2 linked regions of the Kordia antarctica genome follow. The protein of the gene in region 1 binds, or shares a complex with, the protein of each later gene. Links are inferred from orthologs where the notes say so. Each region holds a gene or a part of one and is shown in the gene's direction. Other genes may lie near its edges. The genes, in order: pheT and pheS.

What was found.
Region 2: the proteins of pheT (region 1) and pheS are in contact, whole or in part, in a crystal structure (PDB 6P24), measured with the Escherichia coli proteins. The link is inferred for Kordia antarctica from one-to-one orthologs.

Annotation. Positions count from the first base shown.
Region 1 is NZ_CP019288.1:202,843-206,228, reverse strand. What follows is about bases 94-3,140. They hold pheT (phenylalanine--tRNA ligase subunit beta), read left to right. Parts: upstream 94-424; coding sequence 425-2,857; downstream 2,858-3,140. Other genes in these bases: IMCC3317_RS00960 (hypothetical protein), read left to right, coding at 3,102-3,140; IMCC3317_RS00970 (LytR/AlgR family response regulator transcription factor), read left to right, coding at 94-151. Outside these bases: more of IMCC3317_RS00970, read left to right, coding at 1-93; more of IMCC3317_RS00960, read left to right, coding at 3,141-3,257.
Region 2 is NZ_CP019288.1:3,584,183-3,587,276, forward strand. The notes cover bases 223-2,977. They hold pheS (phenylalanine--tRNA ligase subunit alpha), read left to right. Parts: upstream 223-967; coding sequence 968-1,987; downstream 1,988-2,977. Other genes in these bases: IMCC3317_RS14910 (CvpA family protein), read right to left, coding at 223-382; IMCC3317_RS14915 (hypothetical protein), read left to right, coding at 559-915; IMCC3317_RS14925 (hypothetical protein), read left to right, coding at 2,138-2,533. Outside these bases: more of IMCC3317_RS14910, read right to left, coding at 1-222.

The DNA of each region.
Region 1 (3,386 bases):
TATGCGCATTCATCGCAGTATTATTGTGAATCTTCCGTCTATCAAAGAAGTTTCGAAATATGGAAAAAGCTATATTCTTGTGCTAAAAAACGATCAAAAATTGAAAGTAAGTCGAAGTTATGCGAATAAGGTTAAAGAGTTAATTCTATAGACATTAGACCGCTTGGCTGTTAGATGCTAGAACGCTTCGCTTTTAGATGTTAGACTTAAGCACCTTAATTTATCTTTTATTTCAATATCATAATTTAATCATAATTAGCCTTTCAATGATTAGTTCAATAAATAAAACACACGCAAAACCAACTATATTCCATCAGCAAAGCGTTCTAAAATCTAGAATCTAATTTAATCCATCTTTGATGCGTTGTTATTTGTCAACTTACCGCATTATCTTATCTTTGTCGATTATTGAATACTGACAAGAATGAAAATATCATACAATTGGGTAAAGCAATTTATTCAACTCGACTGGAATGCTGAGAAAACTGGAGAACTACTAACCGATTTAGGCTTAGAAGTTGAAGGTATTGAGAAATATGAATCTGTGAAAGGTGGATTGGAAGGAATTGTTGTAGGACACGTATTGACATGTGTGCAACATCCGAATGCAGATCGCCTAAAAATTACAACTGTAGATTTAGGTTCCGGCGAACCTGTACAAATAGTTTGTGGCGCACCAAATGTAGCAGCAGGACAAAAAGTACCTGTGGCAACTGTTGGAACGACTTTGTATGACGCAGAAGGCAACGGATTTAAAATAAAAAAAGGTAAAATTCGTGGAGAAGAATCTCTTGGAATGATTTGCGCCGAAGACGAACTTGGCTTAGGCGAAAGTCATGACGGAATTCTAGTTTTAGACGATGAACTTGTTCCTGGAACGCTTGCTAGCGAAGTCTTTTCGATTGAAAATGATACGGTTTTTGAAATTGGATTAACGCCCAATAGAGCTGATGCAATGAGTCATCATGGTGTTGCGAGAGATTTGAAAGCTGGATTGTCTCAACAAGATATTAAATTAGAATTCATTACACCTTCTACGAGTAGTTTTAGAGTTGATAACAGAACTTTAAAAATGGACGTTGAAGTTGAAGATAAAACCTTAGCGCCACGTTATTGTGGTGTTACAATTTCTGGAATACAAGTGAAAACTTCGCCAGAATGGTTGCAACATCGTTTGAAAGCGATTGGTTTGACACCAAAAAATAATGTTGTTGATGTTACAAATTATGTATTGCACGAATTAGGGCAACCATTACACGCGTTTGACGCGAATTATATTTCTGGAAACAAAATCGTTGTAAAAACGTTAGAAGCTGGCACAAAATTTATCACGTTAGATGAAGTTGAACGCGAATTGCATGAAGATGATTTAATGATTTGCGATGCTGAAAAACCATTGTGTATTGCAGGTGTTTTTGGCGGTTTAAAATCTGGCGTGACCGAAGAAACCACTAATATTTTCCTAGAAAGTGCGTATTTTAATCCTATTTCGGTTCGTAAAACAGCCAAACGCCACGGATTGAATACTGATGCTTCGTTCCGTTTTGAGCGTGGAATTGATCCAAATATTACTGAATATGCGCTGAAAAGAGCCGCATTATTAATTCAAGAATTGGCTGGCGGAGAAATTACAAGTGATCTTACCGACAGTTATCCAGTAAAAATAGAAGATTTTCAAGTACGTGTTTCTTTCGAAAATGTTGCAAAATTGATTGGAGAAGAATTGCCAAAAGAAACCATTAAGAATATTTTATCTTCTTTAGAGATAAAAATTAATTCGGTAACTGATGGCGGATTAGGATTAACAATTCCCGCATATAGAGTTGATGTACAACGGGAAGCAGACGTAATTGAAGAAATTTTACGTGTGTATGGGTATAACAACATCAAGTTTGATGAAAAATGGCATACTTCTATTTCTGATACGTCTCGTTACGAAGATTATAAATTACAAGATGTTGTTGGTGCGCAATTGGTTTCACAAGGTTTTTATGAAATTATGACGAATTCATTGACAACTGCTTCGTATGTAGAACTTTCAGAACAATTGAAAGCGGAACATAATGTAACGATGTTGAATCCGTTGAGTAATGATTTATCAGTAATGCGTCAATCATTATTATTTTCTGGATTGGAAGCAATTTCACATAATATCAACAGAAGACAAAGCGATTTGAAGTTTTTTGAATTTGGGAAAACATATCACGCGTATAGCGAAGAAAATCGGGAAGAAGACAAACATTTATCAGTATTAATTACAGGAAATACAACCGCAGAAACGTGGCGACCAAACAATGCAGTTTCTAGTGATTTTTTCTATGCGAAAGGAATTGTTACGGCAATTTTAGAACGCTTAGGATTGAATTCATTAAAAGTATCGCCTATTAAGAATGACTTGTTTACGGAAGGATTGATGCTAAGTTTAGGTAAAACGAAGTTGGTAGAATTCGGTATTGTGAAACGAAAGGTTTTGAAATCATTCGATATAAAACAAGAAGTAATTTATGCAGATTTCAATTGGGATAACGTAATTGAAGTTGCTAAAAATAGAAAGATTAAGTTTAAAGAAATTCCTAAATTTCCGAAAGTTCGTAGAGATTTTGCGCTATTAATTGATGAAGCAACAACGTTTGCCGAAATTGACACTATTGCCAAACAAAGCGAACGAAATTTGCTGAAAGAAGTAAGTCTGTTTGATGTGTATCAAGGAGATAATCTGCCAAAAGGCAAGAAAAGTTATGCGGTAAGTTTTACGCTTCAAGATGAACATAAAACATTGACTGACAAACAGATTGATAAGATTATGAATAAACTTCAACAGAGTTTTGAGAAACAACTTGGTGCTGAGTTGCGATAATACTTTGACTTCGCTCAGTAACCTTTTTAGACCAACTTAGACTTGCTTGGATTTTCAGACTTTCTTAGACATTTTAGCTTGTTTGTCGGCACAAGTTGTGAAACTTGCGCTAGCGGGGATTTTTTTGCTTTAATAATGTACTAAGCTAAAAAATATTAGTAAGCCTAAAAAAAAATATGGCAAAACCGTAATTAACTGACAATTAGTTTTTTTAAGTTTAGGTATAACCAAAAAAACTTTTATCATGTTACACAAAATTTTAAATTTAGAAGGGTTTATTGCTCTTGAAAAGAAACAACAACAAACAATTTTAGGTGGTTCGCAACGCTATTGTAGTCATCGCAGACCGTGTGATCTTCCATATGCGTGTTATGGTGGTATTTGTAAAAGAATTCCATAATTGCAAAACTATTGTAAAATTTAGTCAGTATCTCGCCTATTAATCTTGATTATGCGAAACTGAATCAAATTTTGCTTGACGGAAGTCTGATATATCTAAAAACTCAACGATCTAAGAAAGTCTAACAAT
Region 2 (3,094 bases), 3.4 Mb from region 1 along the record:
TGTTGGTTTTATCAAAAAAGACCAACACAGCGCCAGCAATGATTGCTATTTTCAATCCGCCAAAAGCGCCACCAAGCAATTTATTTAAAATTCCTAACGCGGCAAAATCTGCAATCTTTGTCAAAAGCTTTCCTGCAATTGTTATCAAAACTAAAATTACGACGAACGTAATCGCGAAAGCGGTCAAATTAATATATTTCTCGTCCCAACTTTCAAACTGTTCACTCAAAAAATCACCAGCGAAGTACGAAAAGTGAATCGCGCCGTAAATTCCAGCAATCAAAGCAACCAACGAAGCAACTTCAACAAAAAGTCCTTTCATGAGTCCGCGCACAAATCCAAACAAGATCAATCCGCCCAAAATAATGTCAATAAAGTTCATGAGAATCGAGTTTTAACAAATATAGAACTTTTATTCAAAGTGTTTTATTGTTGTACGAATTGTAAAATTCGTGCAACATTGAGCGAAGTCGTAATGCTGACTCCCAAAAACTAACTAATATTTGTATACGATTCTTTCTAAACTACCTACCTTTGCAGTCGAAAAAGAAGGGAATTATGGCAAGAGACGAACAATTAAAGGTACGATGGACGCTATTAGTGGAAAAATTGACGCTTCAATTTGCAGAAGGAGATACGCTAGATTTGGACGCAATTATCTATTTAATTGGCGTTCAAGAATTGGGTCAAATACATAAAACATTCAAAAAAGACGAAAAAGTAAACCTCATGCACATTGCAATTTGTCGTTTGTTGGAGCCTTATGGATATTACGAATTTGACTATTTTGATGATGATAGTTGGCCACATTACAAGTTTAAAGAAGAACTACCAACATTAAAAGCTGGCGAACAAACCGTTTTAATGAAAGAAGCCATTGTCAACTACTTTTTAGAAAAGGAATACATTCAATAATTGATATAAGTTAGTTTTGCTTAAATTTGCATGCTAAATTAAGAAGATCGTCATGATAGATAAGATCAAGGAACATATTGCTGAGGTAGAAAAGTTTACTACACAAGCAAAAGAAGACATTGAAAACTTCAGAATTAAATACTTAGGTAAAAAAGGATTGTTAAATGATTTTTTTGCTGAGTTTAAGAATGTTCCGAATGAACAAAAGAAAGAATTTGGGCAAACGATCAATAAGCTAAAAGAAGTTGCTCAAGATAAAGTAAACGCTTTAAAAGAAGCTTTAGAAAACAAGGCGGAAGAAAAAGGTGTTTATGGCGATTTAACACGTCCTGCGCAACCAATTGAAATTGGCGCGCGTCATCCGATATCATTAGTGAAAAATCAAATTATAGATATTTTTTCTCGCATTGGATTTGATGTGTCAGAAGGACCAGAAATTGAAGACGATTGGCACAACTTTACGGCGTTGAATCTTCCTGAATATCATCCAGCGCGTGACATGCAGGATACATTTTTCATTCAAACAAATCCAGATATTTTATTACGAACGCACACAAGTTCTGTGCAAGTTCGATACATGGAAAATAACAAACCTCCAATTCGTACAATATCTCCTGGAAGAGTATATCGTAATGAAGCGATTTCGGCACGTTCTCACTGCTTTTTCCATCAAGTGGAAGGTTTATATATAGATAAAGACGTAAGTTTTGCAGACTTAAAACAAACCTTGCAACACTTCACAAAAGAGATGTTTGGAAAGTCGAAAATTAGGTTGCGCCCTTCATATTTCCCGTTTACAGAACCAAGCGCGGAAGTAGATGTATATTGGGGATTGGAAACGGAAACTGATTATAAAATCACCAAAGGAACAGGTTGGTTGGAAATTATGGGCTGTGGAATGGTAGACCCGAATGTGTTGGAAAATTGCGGGATTGATTCAAAAGAATATTCCGGATTTGCCTTCGGAATGGGAATCGATCGTATTGCGATGTTAGTTCATCAAATTAGCGACATTCGTTTATTAAGCGAAAATGATGTGCGTTTCTTAGCGCAATTCAAATCTGCATTGTAACATAACGTCATTACGAGCGATAGCGAAGTAATCTGTTTGTTTAATAAACAGATTGCCACAACTTTTTCAAAGTCTCGCAATGACTGAGTTTAAAACTTTTTTTGAAAGTAATTAGAAATAAATTCCTGCTTTACCACAATAGTATACGAAATGAAAAAAGACATTGAAATTCTTGAAATAAAAGATGTATACGTTGCCATTGTGCGCCAATGGAATACAGAATACGAGTTTCACGATTGGAACGCTTTTATCATTAATGACAAAGACGTTGATTTGGAAATGGTATTAATTGTTTCCAAAGGATCTGACGAAACGCGCAAAACGCCAATAATGCGTCACAAACTGGAAAAATTACCTGCAAAATCATGTGCAAAAATTGAATTTATGCCTGAGAATTTATTGGAATTGAGCAATGAGTTTTTGGTAACTTTCTTTGAGAACAATCGCATGTTTGATAAAAAGTTTGTCTTTGAGAAAAACACGATCAACGAAAATGTGATTGCCGAAGTTCCGCTGATGACAGACAAAGGTGTTTTGGGGAAATAGTCTTCGAGAACCTCAGACTACGATTGTAGAACACTGAGCAGAGTCGAAGTGTAGATCGCTACGCTTTTAGGCTTTTCAATCATTAAATCTTTTAATTTTTAAATCTAAATAATGGCGTGCCCGAAAACGGTCAGGCTTTCGGCTATATCTTTTTTAAAATGCAGTCATTGCGAGACAAATTTGTAATTTATTGTAACAATCTGTTTATCGACAAGCAGATTACTTCGTCATACTTCCTCGTAATGACGAGTTCAAAAATAAAAAAAGGATGCCGCTTCAATCTTTCACGCAATATGTGCTTCAATTTGCATATTAAGTAAATTTTCAAATAAAAATATAAAGGGTTTTGTAAAGTTCTAGAGTTTGCTTTTATGCAGAATAGAAATGAAAACACGTTAAGAATTTTTGAAGCCTTGGAAAAAATTAAGTGTTTTCATTTCGGTTTTAGTTCTTTCAGAAAAGAACTAAAAATTCCTCATAAAAGTGCCCTTTCTTTTGGTTCATTTTCTTTGGGCAAGCAAAGAAAAGAACGAAGAATACTAAAAATTCAATTTAAATTCA